Regions from separate parts of the Exiguobacterium sp. s39 genome, predicted to be linked through region 2. Evidence: a T-box and tRNA genes for the amino acid it is inferred to sense, from the RefSeq annotation. Region 2 holds a T-box; the other holds one or more tRNA genes.
The links. A T-box is a leader RNA that pairs with one kind of tRNA and senses whether it is charged. The one in region 2 lies ahead of alaS (alanine--tRNA ligase), so its partner is inferred to be a tRNA-Ala.
Positions count from the first base shown of each region.

Region 1 (7,783 bases), 720 kb from region 2:
CGTTTAATCATCGGCTTAACGTTCGCTGCACACGGGACACAAAAATTATTTGGTTGGTTCGGCGGACACGGAATCGCTGGAACAGGCGGTTGGTTCGAATCAATCGGCATGAAGCCAGGGAAGACACTCGCGATTACAGCAGGTCTTGCTGAATTGATCGGCGGCTTGTTGTTTGCAGGAGGCGTATTCCTCTGGATCGCAGCACTCCTCATCATTGGATCGATGCTTGTCGCGATCGTTAAAGTACACGGTGCGAATGGTTACTGGGTGACGCAGAACGGGTACGAATACAACATGGCATTGATCGTCATCGCGCTTGGTGTAGCTATGATCGGTGCTGGAGACTATTCACTCGCTGCACTCATCGGGTGAAGAAAAAGGTGGGTCATTCATGAAGTTCGAGGCATCAACGCTTAGCGCAAAAGACAATTATAAATTACTGATCGGAAGCATCATTCCGCGTCCGATTGCTTTCGTGACAACGCAAGGAGAAGACGGGACGGTCAACGCCGCACCGTTTTCCTTCTTTACGGTCGCTTCAAGCAGTCCACCACAACTGGTGATTGCCGTACAACGGACGGATCAGGGTCAGAAGGATACGGCACGTAACATCTTGGCGAAACAAAGTTATGTCATCCATATCGTCAGCGAAGAGATCGTCGACGCAGTCAATGAGACAGCAGCGCCACTTGCTTACGGTGAAAGTGAGCTTGAGCGGACGGATTTGACGCTCGTCGATAGTGACGCGATCGAAGTACCCGGAATCGCCGAAGCGAAAATCCGCTTCGAGATGCGCTTGACGCAATACGTCGAGCTAGAAGGTGCCGATCTTCTGATTGGGGAAGTACTGCGTTATCACGTCGCGGATGAACTCGTCGATTCGTTCCGGATTGACGCAGCAGGCTTGAAGGCTGTCGCTCGTTTAGCAGGGAATGATTATGCGACGATCGGGAAGACGTTTACGATTGCCCGACCGACAAAATGATAGAAGCGTGAATGCTTGATTCATCGTACGATTCGTTTTGATTCAAACGAAAAGGAGTGGAGAGACCGGTCTAGCTACCGGAATCTCCACTCCTTTTTCTCATGTCGTTCATCTGATTCATCGATCGGACTTCAAGGTTGCGGATCGATTTCGTTTGAAGAGGCTTCAAGACCATGACGTTTACTGTACTGATAGCCATCGAGCAAATAAAAGACGATTGCGAGTGCCCAAATGCCGACACAGCTTATCAAGAAAGCGGTGAGCGGTGAGACACTACCGTAATACGATAGGATCAACGGGTCATTGAGTTCGACGAATAGCTGTGTCGTCAGGAGCGTACAGCATAATCCCGAGAGTAAACTGACGAAAAGACCGCTCCATGTCTGGATGACGAGACCGATCATACAAGAAATCAGGAGGAACAAAGGAAGCGCGGCATTAAAAGCATCCGGCCGGATGAAGGTGGACACGTAGTCTGCATACATCGGTACGAAATAAAGGATGCCGGATAGCAGTCCTTGAATCAAGTTAATGAAAAAGCTTTTCGTCCGCATCAGTGTTGGTTCTCCCATCGTTCCATCAATTCGAGTAGATCGACATCAATTTGGTCACGTTCTGCTGAAAGAGCTGTCGCTTTCGGAATATCGTTGAAGACTTCCGGTTCACAGAGCAATTGTTCAATTTCTGCCGAACGCTGTTCGAGCCGCTCGATGTCTTGTTCGAGTTGCTCGATCTGCTGACGGCGCTTGCGTTCTTCTTTCTGTGCTTCCTTGTCGATCGTCTTCGACGCCGTGACCTTTGCGGCTTTTGCTTCCTCGGCTTCAAGACGCGCAATCTCTTCTTGCTCCGCCTTCTTCTCCGTGTAGTACGAATAATCACCGAGGTATTCCGTCACGCCGGCTTCACTCATCTCGATGACGCGGGTCGCGATCCGGTCAATGAAGTAACGGTCGTGGGAGACGAATAGCAGCGTACCTTCGTAGTCGACGAGCGCGTTTTCAAGGACCATCTTCGAATCCAGATCCAAGTGGTTCGTCGGCTCATCGAGGACGAGGACGTTCGTCTTCCGGAGTTTCAGTTTCGCGAGCGCGAGACGTCCGCGTTCGCCACCGGATAACTCATGAACAATCTTGAAGACATCGTCACCGCTAAATAGGAATTGCCCGAGTACGGACCGGACTTCTTGTTCACGCATCAGTGGCCATTCGTTCCAAATCTCATCGATGACACGGTTCCGATCATTGAGTTCCGCCTGCTCTTGATCGTAATATCCGATCGAGACGCCGGTTCCGAAACGGAAATCACCGAAGAGGGGGCGTAAGCGGCCGACGAGGACTTTCAGGAGCGTCGACTTTCCGATTCCATTCGGTCCGACGAGTGCCAGCGATTCACCGCGTTGCAAGCGGAACGTGATGTCTTTTGAGACAGCTTCTTCGTAACCGATCGCCAGTTGATTGACTTGAAGAACGTCGTTCCCGCTCTGTTTTTCAATCGGGAAGGACAGGACCGTGCTACGCTCATCCCCATCTGGTCGGTCGAGCCGGTCGACCTTCTCGAGCCGCTTCCGGACACTTTGGGCACGTTTTGTCGTCGTCGCCCGGGCGATGTTCCGTTGAATGAAGTCCTGCATCTTCGCGATCTCTTCTTGCTGCTGTTCAAACTGCTTCATTTCCTGATCGTATAAGGCCGCTTTTTGCTCCAAGTACTTCGTATAGTTCCCCGTGAACTTACGACAGACATTGCGCGACAGTTCGTAGACGACATTGACGACTTGGTCGAGGAAGTACCGGTCGTGCGAGACGATCAGGACGGCACCACGATAACCACCGAGGTAGCTTTCAAGCCAAGCAAGCGTATCGATATCGAGGTGGTTGGTCGGCTCATCGAGAATGAGGAGCTCTGGTGCTTGCAGGAGCATCTTTGCTAAGGCAAGCCGTGTCCGTTGACCACCAGATAATGTCTGAATCCGGCGCGAGTAATCATCCGGATAAAAGCGCATGCCGTGCAAAACGGAGCGGATATTCGCTTCGAACTGATAACCACCGGCTTCTGAGAAGTCGTGTTGCGCTTGATCGTACGTCTTCAAGAGACGATCGTAAGCGACCGGGTCGTTCAAGATATGCTCCATGCCCATTTCGATTTCCATCCGGCGCAGTGTTCGTTCTTGTTCCTGGAGATGTTCGAAGACGGTCAGCATCTCGTTCCAGATCGTCTCATTCGATTCGAGACCACTGTCTTGCGCGAGATAACCGATTTTGACATCCTTGCCTTTCATGATGTCGCCCGAGTCATGACTGAGTTCACCAGCGATGATTTTGAGCAAGGTCGATTTACCGGCACCGTTTCGTCCGACGAGCGCAATCCGATCTCGCTCTTGTACTTCCAGTTTGATATTTTCTAAAATCGGCTCGACGCCGAATGATTTCGAGAGTTGATTGACTTGTAAGAGTATCATTTCCATCCATCCTTCCACCCTTTAGTCTATCACGAACAAAAGCGCAAGGTCCTGCGGAATATATTATTTGTGACTCTATGTGAAGTGGTTTACAATCAAGGAGAGTAGAAAGCTTTTTGCAAAGATTTGGGTGCCACGATGGATGTGGCCGAAGGGGGAACTGCAGGATGAATGGACCAGACACAAAAATTCCACAAGCGACAGCAAAACGGTTGCCGCTATATTATCGCTTCATCCAAAGTTTATACAATTCAGGCAAGCTCCGCGTCTCTTCTGCTGAGTTAAGCGAGGCGGTGAAGGTTGATTCAGCAACGATTCGTCGCGATTTTTCCTACTTTGGGGCATTAGGGAAGAAGGGGTATGGGTATAACGTTCAACATCTCTTAACGTTTTTCCGCAAAACCTTGAATCAAGATGAGGTGACGAATGTTGCCTTAATCGGGGTCGGTCATCTCGGAACAGCGTTTGCAAATTATAACTTTTTAAAGAATAATAGTACTCGGATAGTCGTTGCGTTTGATGCGGACGAAGAGAAGGTCGGAACAACGACGCATGACGTTCCAATCTATCATGTTTCGGACATGAAAGAACAAATCGAAGCGAATCAGGTCGATGTTGCCATCTTGACGGTTCCATCGCAGTTCGCACAGTCAGTAGCGGATGAGTTAGTCGAGTATGGTGTGACAGGCATCCTGAACTTTACGCCAGCGCGGTTGAACGTGCCAGCGAGCGTCCGGGTCCATCACATCGATTTATCGATCGAGTTGCAGTCGTTAGTTTATTTCATGAAGCATTATTCGCAATCAGCTGAAGGAGTGAAATCATAATGGAAAACCTTATCCCGCTCACACTAGGTATCGGACCAGCGAGCATCGGATTAATCGCGGTCGTCGCGTTGATCATCTTCGGACCGAAGAAGTTACCAGAATTCGGACGCGCTGCGGGTCAGACATTGAAAGAGTTCAAGAATGCCACGAACGGCATCATGGACGACGATAAAAAGGACGAACCGAAAGAGAAGTGATTGAATCATGACGGTTGATCAAGAGCAAAGCATGACGTCGCACCTTGACGAACTGCGCAAGCGGATCGTCTGGTCGCTTATCATCGTCGTCGTCCTGTTCGCTGTCGCATTTCCGCTCGTCCGACCGCTCGTTCGCTTCTTGCAAGCGGACTTAAAAGAGCTCGGCATCGGTTTGAATGCCTTCAACGTCGCCGATCCTTTAATGTTGTATTTGAATCTTGCGTTCATCATTGCGCTGATTTTAGCGTCACCGTTCTGGATGTATCAACTCTGGGCATTCGTCCGACCAGGACTTTATGACAAGGAGCAAAAAGCGACATTGACGTATATTCCGGTCATCTTCTTTCTATTTTTGGCTGGCGTAGCCTTCTCGTATTTCTGGTTGCTTCCCTTCTTGCTTGAAGTCTCAACAGATCTCGGGAAAGAGCTCGGAATCGAACAAGTCATTGGAGTCGAGAACTACTTCAGTTTCTTAATCCGATTGACGATGCCGTTCGGTCTTCTGTTCCAATTGCCGGTCGTGACGATGTTCCTGACGCGTCTTGGTCTCGTGACGCCATATTTCATGCGAAAGAATCGGAAATATGCGTACTTTGTGCTGTTCGTCGTTGCGGCATTGATCGCACCGCCGGATGTGACGTCACACTTGATGATCTCGGTGCCATTGTTCGTTCTCTATGAGATCAGCATCTTGATTTCTGCGCGGACGTACAAAAAGGTCTTGATCCTCGAGCAACAGGCAGAGCTTGAACGACAGGCGGACTTGATGCGTGAATTGAATAAATGAATCGTGAATTCCTTCCGACGATTTTGGAAGGGATTCTTTTTTATGAAAGCGTTCTTTTTATATTGATAAAGCAGTTAGTGATGCGTATACTAAAGATAATTCATGGGGGCTTAGCTCAGCTGGGAGAGCGTTTGGCTGGCAGCCAAAAGGTCGTCGGTTCGATCCCGATAGTCTCCACCAATACCAAATATCTAACTCCTCGAAGCGTCGAGGAGTTTTTATTTTACTCCCAGTTAAATTCCTTACAAATATAAAATGTCATGTAAAACAAATAAATTAAAAAAATAGACAAATATAAATTGTTTATTTCCATTAAATTCATTAAACTAAATATACAGAATTTTCGTTTAACTGTTTTATCAGTAGTACTACTATGGTTTTACAGAAAAGGGGAAAACGAACGCATGAAGAAGAAGATTGCACTTATGGCAGCCGTCTTAATGACGTCTTCCAATCTAGTCAGTGCGCAAGGTGCACTGTCGTCGCAAGACAAAGCAACGGGTCAAAAACCGCAAGCGCTCTCGCTGAAGAAATCGGGGCAAGAGAAGAACTACAAACAATCGGATAAAGTCCGTGTCGTCATCGAGATGGAAGAGAAGCCGGCGATTCAAATCGCCCAGGCTCAAAACAAGCGGTATAGCACATTGAGCAATGCCGAAAAAGAGTCGATCAAAGATCGCCTCGTCAGCGTCCAAAAATCGGTCAAGTCAGCCATCGCTAAAAAATCAATTCCCGTTACATATAAGGAGAGCTTCACGACCGTCATCAACGGATTCAGTGGTGAAGTTAAGTTCGGCGATATCGAAGACATTAAAAAACTCAACGGAGTCAAGAGCGTACATATCGCCCATGAATACGCGCGTCCGGAAGTTGCTAAAGGTGCAAAGCCAGACATGCTGTACAGCAAGGACATGGTCAATGCGAAGGAAACATGGCAGGACTATGGTTTTAAAGGGGAAGGAACAATCGTTGCCGTCATCGATACGGGAATCGATCCATCGCATAAGGACATGGTCTTGAGCCCTGAGACGAAGATCGATTTGACTTCTTCGAAAGTCGATAGTGCGAAAGAAACAAAAGGTTTAAAAGGAAAATACTTCACGGAAAAAGTACCGTACGGCTATAACTATGCCGATCACGATAGCGAAATCCGTGATTTAGGTGCGGGCGCATCGATGCACGGGATGCACGTCGCGGGTACGGTCGGAGCAAACGGCGATGAAGCAAACGGCGGCATCAAAGGGGTCGCTCCGGAAACACAACTCCTCGCGATGAAAGTCTTCGGAAACGATCCAGGAATGCCATCGACATTCAGCGATATCTACATTAAAGCGATCGATGATGCGATTGCACTCGGAGCCGATGTCATCAACATGAGTCTCGGATCGACGGCATCGTTCGTCAATGCAGATGATCCAGAACAACGCGCAATCGTCAACGCGATGAACAACGGTATCTTGTGTGCGATTTCTGCTGGTAACTCGGCATTCGCAGGTCATGGTGCAGGTAACCCGTACACAGCGAACCCGGATATCGGTGTCGTCGGTGCCCCAGGTTTAACGAGCCAAGCACTCCAAGTCGCATCACTCGAAAATACGAAATTGACACTCGAAGGCATGGCGCTGACGATTGACGGTCAGGATGCTGGTTATTTGGCATACCAAAAACAAGATTCACCGAATCCGATTGCTGTCTTCGATAAAGAGAAGAAGGATGTCGTCTATGTCGGTGACGGTCAAGCTTCGAACTACGAAGGCAAAGACGTCAAAGGGAAAGTCGTCTTCGTCGTGCGTAACGGTGGTTTCAACTACGGTATGATCCAAGCAGAAGCTGAGAAGCAAGGGGCAGCAGGTGTCATCGTCCGCGGTCGAGTCGATCATGGGGATTACGTCAGCATGGCGCTCAACAATCCGACGATTCCACTCGTCACGCTTAGCATCGCAGACGGAAACGATCTTGAAGCAAAAGCAAAAGAGGGCAAGGCAATCGCTGTCACGTTCGACGGAAAAGCAGTCTCAGCCGATAACCCGGTCGCAGGACAAATGTCTGACTTCACGTCTTGGGGTGTCACACCAAGCCTTGACTTCAAGCCAGAAATCACGGCACCAGGTGGAAAAATCTACTCAACGCTCAACGATAATGAGTATGGTGTCATGAGTGGAACATCGATGGCGGCACCACACGTTGCTGGTGGAACGGCACTCGTCATGCAACGGATCGCGAAGGACTTTAAAGTCGATGGTGCGACACGCGTTAAGCTCGCGAAGAACATCTTGATGAACACGTCGCGTCCGCAACTCGATCAAGGAAAATACAATGCGCAGCTAAAAACAGGCAACTTCTACTCCCCACGTCGTGAGGGAGCTGGATTGATGGATCTTCGTGCTGCCATGAAGACACCAGTCGTCGTCACAGAGACGAAGTCGGGTGAAGGTAAGGCATCCTTGAAGGAAGTCGGCGAGAAGTTCACGTTCACGCTTGATTTGAAAAACTACAGCAGTGAAAAAGTGACATATAAGTTAGCCGGAACGG
Region 1 is NZ_JACSNA010000001.1:2,204,107-2,211,889, reverse strand. Features, by position in the region: gene KNQ11_RS11425 (DoxX family protein) at 1-372, shown strand, start outside; gene KNQ11_RS11420 (flavin reductase family protein) at 392-985, shown strand; gene KNQ11_RS11415 (hypothetical protein) at 1,117-1,539, opposite strand; gene KNQ11_RS11410 (ATP-binding cassette domain-containing protein) at 1,539-3,440, opposite strand; gene KNQ11_RS11405 (redox-sensing transcriptional repressor Rex) at 3,608-4,267, shown strand; gene KNQ11_RS11400 (twin-arginine translocase TatA/TatE family subunit) at 4,267-4,464, shown strand; gene tatC (twin-arginine translocase subunit TatC) at 4,472-5,251, shown strand; tRNA gene KNQ11_RS11390 (tRNA-Ala) at 5,356-5,431, shown strand; gene KNQ11_RS11385 (S8 family serine peptidase) at 5,656-7,783, shown strand, end outside.
Region 1: it encodes a tRNA-Ala, which carries the amino acid that the T-box ahead of alaS (alanine--tRNA ligase) is inferred to sense. The anticodon was not compared.

Region 2 (7,783 bases):
GTTTGGCATGGAATATGCGGCGCAACAGCGGGAAGCGATCGAGTTAGCGGTCAAAGCACCGCTGATGGTCCTGACCGGTGGACCCGGTACCGGTAAGACGACTGTCATCAAGGGAATTTTACATGCCCTGCAAGAAATTCATGATTGGCCGCTTGAGAAAAGTCGCGTCAAGACGGGGGATGTCTATCCGTACGTTCTTGTCGCACCAACCGGACGCGCCGCTAAACGTCTATCGGAAGCAACGGACGTCCCAGCGATGACGATTCATCGTCTATTGAAGTATGACGGAACGAACTTTCAGCTAAATGAAGATCAGCCGATCACGGGGAAAGTACTGATCATCGATGAGTCGTCGATGATTGATATCTACTTGTTATCGAGTCTGCTCCGTGCTGTGCCGAACGGCATGAAAATCTTGTTCGTCGGTGACCGCGATCAGTTACCATCCGTCGGTCCTGGGCAGGTGCTGGCAGATTTGATGGATACGGAAGGGATTCCCGTCGTTCGTTTGAACGTCGTCCATCGCCAAGCGGAAGATTCTTCGATTTTACGGCTCGCGCACGATTTGAAGAACCGGACGACGTCAGCTGATTTGTTATCACCACTTGCGGATCGTCGCTTTTACACCGCGTCTCCGCAAGAGACGTTACGCGGCATCTCAGCCTTCGCGGAAAAAGCACTTGCAAAAGGGTATTCGAAATTCGATGTTCAGGTTCTTGCACCGACTTACCGTGGTCAGGTCGGAATCGACGAACTGAATGTCGCCTTGCAACGCGTCTACAATCCGGAGGAACCGAAGAAACGTGAAGTCAAACAAGGCACCCGGATTTACCGGACCGGGGACAAGATTCTTCAGCTCGTCAACAATGCGGAAGAAAACGTCTATAACGGAGATATCGGCGAAATCGTCAATATTTTCTTCGCCAAAGAAAACGTCGACAAGGTGGATAAGATCATCGCCCGCTTCGACCAGACGGAAGTCGAGTACAACCGGAGTGACTGGGATCAATTCACGCATGCCTACGCGATTACGATTCACAAGGCACAAGGGTCCGAGTTTCCGATCGTCTTGATGCCGGTCTATTTCACGGGAGCATTCAAGCATTCCCGAAACTTGATTTATACGGCGGTCACCCGTGCGAAGTCGAGTTTATTATTGTTCGGCGACCCACGAGCGTTTCATAAAGCGTCGCAAGAAGAGGAGCCTCGGCGCCGAACACGATTGATTGAACGACTCGGTGGTGTGACAAAGACTTGACGGATGCTGTGCGATAGGTAATAATCACGATAGATGAATGGACGTAACACGTTGATGGAAGATAAGTAAAAGGAAAACTCGAGTCCAGAGAGAAGTGAGTCTGCTGCAATCACTTTCTCGAGTTCCTTTGAAGCTCCTTCCGGAGTCGGGTGTAAACACCTGCGGGTCATCCCCGTTATCAGATGTTCGAGGTAAGCAATGGATTGCTTACGAACGAGGGTGGTACCACGGAAGCGATGCTTTCGTCCCTTTTCAGGGATGAAGGCATCGCTTTTTTGCGTCCAAATAAAACCAATGGGGGTAACTGTTCATGAAAGCTCTAAAACCATTAACGGGTGCACAAATCCGTCAGATGTATCTTGATTTCTTCCAAAGCAAAGGGCATGCGATCGAACCGAGTGCTTCACTCGTACCGGTCGAGGATCCATCGCTCTTGTGGATCAACTCAGGGGTTGCGACACTCAAGAAGTATTTCGATGGTCGTGTCATTCCTGATAATCCACGTATCGTCAACGCACAAAAATCAATCCGGACGAATGATATCGAAAACGTCGGGAAAACAGCACGTCACCATACGTTCTTCGAGATGCTCGGAAACTTCTCTGTCGGTGATTACTTCCGTGAAGATGCGATCAAATGGGGCTGGGAACTCTTGACGAGTGATGACTGGTACGGTCTTGACCCAGAACGTCTCTCGGTCACGATTCACCCAGAAGATGACGCAGCGCGTCAAATCTGGCTTGAACTCGGTGTACCGGCTGAGCGGATCATTCCACTTGAAGATAACTTCTGGGAAATCGGTGAAGGTCCATCTGGTCCGAACACGGAAATCTTCTTCGACCGTGGACCTGCTTTTGGAGACGATCCGAACGATTCAGAACTCTATCCAGGTGGCGAAAACGAACGCTATCTCGAGATCTGGAATATCGTCTTCAGTCAGTATAACCACGATGGACACGGCAACTACACGGAACTTCCGCGTAAAAACATCGATACAGGAATGGGACTTGAGCGGATGGCGTGTGTCATGCAGGACGTGCCGACGAACTTCGATACGGATCTGTTCATGCCGATCATTCACAAAACAGAAGAGATCAGCGGTAAAATCTACCGTGACGATTCAAAACTTGATGTAGCATTCAAAGTCATCGCAGACCACATCCGTACTGTGTCATTCGCAATCGGTGATGGTGCGCTTCCTTCGAATGAAGGACGCGGATATGTCCTTCGTCGTTTACTACGCCGTGCGGTTCGTTATGCGAAGATGCTTGGAATCGAGCGTCCGTTCATGTATGAACTCGTCGATACGGTCGGAAACGTCATGGTCGACTTCTACCCACAAGTGCCAGAAAAAGCGGACTTCATCAAACGCGTCATCAAAAACGAAGAAGAACGTTTCCACGAGACACTGCATGACGGTCTTGCAATCTTGAACACGGTCGCTCAGACGTCTAAGGCAAACGGTGAGCATGTCATCAGTGGTGAAGATGCGTTCCGTCTGTATGACACGTATGGTTTCCCACTCGAATTGACAGTCGAGTATGCGGAAGATCATCAGATGTCTGTTGATGAAGAAGGCTTCAAACTAGCTATGGATGCACAACGTCAGCGGGCACGTGCAGCGCGTGAAGAGAGTGGTTCGATGCAACAGCAATCGGAAGTCCTCTCGACGCTAAAAGATAAAAGTACGTTCGTCGGCTATACCGACCTTAAGGCGGATGCGAAAATCATCGCATTGTTGCATGATGGAGAACGAGTCACAGAAGTCGCTGCTGGTGAAGAAGCACAAGTCATTCTCGACATCACGCCGTTCTACGCTGAAAGTGGTGGTGAAGTCGCGGATACAGGAACAATCGAAGGCAAAGACTTCGTTCTTGATGTCAAAGATGTTCAAAAAGCACCAAACGGTCAAAACTTGCATACGGTCATCGTTCGTACAGGGATCGCAACGGAAGCTGCAGACGTCGTTGCAAACGTCGAAGCAGCAGAGCGTAAAGCCGTCACGAAAAACCATACGGCAACACACTTGCTTCATAAAGCATTGAAAGATACGCTCGGAACACACGTCAACCAAGCGGGATCACTCGTTTCTCCAGATCGTCTTCGTTTCGACTTCTCACACTTCGGTGCAGTGACACAAGAAGAGTTGACGAAGATTGAACAAGACGTCAACCAAGCAATTTGGGCATCGCTACCGGTTGATATCGAAGAGATGAACATCGCTGATGCAAAAGCAAAAGGCGCAATGGCGTTGTTCGGTGAGAAGTACGGCGAAACGGTCCGTGTCGTCTCAGCAGGCACATACTCGATCGAGTTGTGTGGCGGTATCCACGTCGGGAACACAGCAGAAATCGGCTTGTTCAAGATCGTTTCAGAGTCTGGGATCGGTGCAGGTACACGCCGAATCGAAGCGGTAACGGGTGCAGGCGCATATCGTGTCATGAATCAACACTTGGAAACACTCGAACAAGCAGCAGCTGTCTTGAAGACGAAGACGACAGAAGTTCCTGTTCGCATCGAAGCACTGCAACAACAGCTCCGTGAGACGGAACGGGCGAATGAATCGTTGCAAGCAAAACTTGCGAACATCGAAGCTGCTTCATTGAAGGACGATGTTGAGGAAATCAACGGTGTGCGTGTGCTTGCGAAACGCGTCGACGTCTCAGATATGGATGCTCTTCGCGGTATGATGGACGAGTTGAAGAGCTCGCTCGGATCAGCAATCATCGTTCTCGGAAGTGCGCAAGGTGAGAAAGTCAATCTCGTCGCAAGCGTCTCAAAAGATTTAATCGACCAAGGCTATCATGCTGGTAAATTGATCAAGGAAGTCGCAACACGCTGCGGTGGTGGCGGTGGCGGTCGCCCTGACATGGCTCAAGCTGGTGGAAAAGATGCGTCGAAATTAGAAGAAGCACTCGCGTACGCTTCACAATACGTGCAATCACTGGCATAATAGAAACGTAGTGTATATGAAAGAGGTGATGAACGTGAGTCAGATGGATCAAACGATGAAATTCAACTTTCCGGAAGACGATAACAAAGCAGCGACACGTGATGTGTTGTTGACGGTCTATCATGCTTTAGAAGAAAAAGGATATCATCCGATCAACCAAATCGTCGGCTATCTCCTTTCAGGAGATCCTGCTTACATTCCTCGTCATAATGACGCACGTAATTTAATTCGTAAGATTGAACGCGACGAATTGCTCGAAGAACTCGTGAAATCTTATTTGGCGGAGAGTGGAAATTCAAAATGAAACGTGCAATGGGACTAGATGTCGGTTCGAAGACGATTGGGGTAGCGGTCAGTGACTTGATGGGCTGGACGGCGCAAGGCGTCGAGACGGTCAAGTGGACGGAACCGGATTACCCAGAAGCCTTCAAACGGCTCGATGTCATCATGAAGACATACAATGTCGAAATCCTAGTCATTGGTCTTCCGAAAAACATGAACGGTTCCATCGGTCCCCGCGCAGAAGCAAGTGAAGCTTTTGCGAAGGAAATCGAACAGCATACCGGGCTTGAAGTCGTCTTCATGGATGAACGGTTGACGACGATGCAAGCAGAACGGATGCTGATCGATGCCGATGTCAGCCGTAAAAAGCGTAAACAAGTCATCGATAAGATGGCTGCCGTCATGATCCTGCAATCGTACTTGGATCGGACGAACCGATGAAGGGGGAGAAACCGATGGCTGAAGAAAAACGTCAGTATCTCTTTCCAGATGAAGAGGGCGGCGAACATCTTTTCGAAGAATGGTACCGTTACTCGAGTGAACGTACAGGAAAAACCTATCTGTTTCTTGAAATGATCGGTAACCCTGACGAAGGAGCAGATGATCTGATCATCTGTGAGATCGATGAATATGGAGAAGGCGAAGATGATTTCGAATTGAGCCTGATCGATGAAAATGATGAGCAAACTTGGGATGAACTCGAGCTTGCGTTAAAGGAGCGGATCACTGATGCAACAGAATGAACCAACACGTTACGTAATTCCGGACGGCGAAGGAAATGATTTCGAATTCGTAGAACGTCTGCGTTATGAAAGCCCACGTTCGAGCAAGACATACATCTTCCTCGAGCCAATCGGAGCAGACTATGACGAAGCAGAAGAAGTCGACATCTTCGTTTACGAACTCGATGAATACGGTGATGGAGACAACGACTTCAACCTCGTACCAATCGATGAAGACGATACAGCGACTTGGGATGAAATCGAAGAAGTCTTTAACACGCTCGAAGACCAGTTAGACTAACCCGACTCATGACAGGTGACGTCGTAAGAGACTTTCTCTTACGATGTCACCTTGTTTTAAGAGAAGAAGGAGGAACCGATGGAGAACGAATGGAAGCAAAATGCTGAAATCGAAAAAAGGCGACGCCGGACATCACGCCGGATTACGCTAATCATCCTTTCTGTATTGTTGACGATTTTTCTAGTTGCCAGTGCGGTCGTCTATGTCTTTTTGAAAAATGCGCTTGAACCAGTCGATGAAACAGCGACGAAATCCGTCAAAGTCGAAATTCCTTTAGGAGCAGGGACGAGTTCGATTGCTTCTTTACTAAAGGAAAAAGACTTAATCGCAAACGAGACGATTTTCCGTTACTACGTCCGTTACAAGAATGAATCGTCATTCCAGGCGGGTACGTATACACTGTCACAAGCCATGTCCCCGGATGAAATCATCAATGAATTAAAGACGGGAACGGTCATGAAGGCAGCGGATGTGAAAATCACGTTACCTGAAGGCATCACGATGGATCGTCAAATTGCTTTGATCGCGAAAGCAACGAACTTCAAGGAAGAGACGGTCCGTAAAGAATTGACGGATGCGACATTCATCGACAGCATGATTGAAAAATATCCGATGTTGACGGATGAAGTGAAGAAGAATGGTGTCCTGTATGCACTTGAAGGGTACCTCTTCCCAGCAACGTATGAGTTTGATAAAGGAAAAAGCATTGATCAAATCGTCGAGACGATGCTCGATGAAACAGAAAAAGTCTACGATGAGAATGAGGATGCTATTCAAAAGTCTGGCATGACCTTCCATGAAGTACTCAGTCTCGGTTCCATGGTCGAGCGTGAAGCGGCGACAGCAGATGATCGTCGTGAAATCGCTGGTGTCTTCAAAAATCGATTGGATGACGGTATGAAGTTACAGTCGGATCCAACGGTTTGGTATGGCACAGGTGAAAATACGGCCTTAACAACGCTGAAGGATCTCGAGAACAATTCGAAGTACAATACGTATAAGTACGAAGGGATTCCGATCGGTCCGATTTCAACGGTCAGTAAAGATTCGGTACTTGCCGTGTTAAATCCGAATAAAACGAAATATGTCTATTTCTTCGCCCGTCCACCAAGTGATAAACATCCACGAGGACAGATTCTATACGAAGAGACATATGAAGAACATCAACGAAACGTCGTTAAGTATAAGCCGGAATGGGTGGAATACGAAGCGAGTAAAGAGCAATGAGCAACGGGTTGGGTTGAAGCGGGAAGTTCGCTTCAAGTCAACCTGTTTATGCGGAAGAGGGAGTGAATGGCGTGAATGATTTCACGACCTATGTCGAATCAATGATTCATCCTCGAGATGCTCTGTTAGAAGAAATGGAGCGTTATGCGGAAGAACATCATATACCAATCATCGAACTGACAGGTTCCGAAGTCTTGTTATCGCTATTGCGATTACAACAACCGAAGCGCATTCTAGAAGTTGGAACCGCAATCGGATATAGTGCGATTCGGATGGCCCGTGCGCTACCGGATGCGCGCATTACGACGATTGAACGGAATGCAAAGCGGTATGAAGAAGCAAAAACCTTCATCGCCCGGTCAGATGTGGCGGACCGGATTGACATCATTTTTGGTGATGCAGTAGAATTAGCCGAAACGCTTGAAGACCAGTTCGATGCGGTCTTCATTGATGCAGCTAAAGGACAGTATAAAAAATTCTTTGCAGGATATGGGCGACTCATTCCTGAGGGCGGCGTGCTCTATACGGATAATCTCTTCTTACACGGAGATGTCCTCGAGTCTGATCCGAAGACATTCGATCGAAGAAGACGTCGACTCGTGCGTCTCGTCAAGGAATTCACGGTCTGGATGATGGAACAAGAACAATACGATACGACGATTTTTCCGCTCGGTGACGGTGTATCCGTCAGTCGGAAAAAGTCGAAATGATGGAGGAACGAATGACATGCAAAAACCGGTAGTAATTGGTGTAGCGGGCGGAACGGGTTCAGGGAAGACGACGGTGGCACGTTCACTCGTCGATGCGTTCCCAAGTGAATCAATCGTCATGATTGAGCAGGACGCGTATTATAAAGATCAAAGTGATTTATCAATGGAGGAGCGGTATCAGACAAACTATGATCACCCGTTCGCTTTTGATAATGGTCTGTTGATTGAGCACATTCAGTCGCTCCGTGAAAACATTGCCGTTGAAAAACCGGTATATGACTATGTCGCCCACACGCGGGCACAAGAAACGATTCGTCTCGAACCACGCGA
Region 2 is NZ_JACSNA010000001.1:1,480,908-1,488,690, reverse strand. Features, by position in the region: gene recD2 (SF1B family DNA helicase RecD2) at 1-1,258, shown strand, start outside; T-box leader at 1,301-1,511, shown strand; gene alaS (alanine--tRNA ligase) at 1,569-4,211, shown strand; gene KNQ11_RS07905 (IreB family regulatory phosphoprotein) at 4,246-4,515, shown strand; gene ruvX (Holliday junction resolvase RuvX) at 4,512-4,934, shown strand; gene KNQ11_RS07895 (DUF1292 domain-containing protein) at 4,949-5,236, shown strand; gene KNQ11_RS07890 (DUF1292 domain-containing protein) at 5,223-5,516, shown strand; gene mltG (endolytic transglycosylase MltG) at 5,595-6,743, shown strand; gene KNQ11_RS07880 (O-methyltransferase) at 6,815-7,453, shown strand; gene udk (uridine kinase) at 7,470-7,783, shown strand, end outside.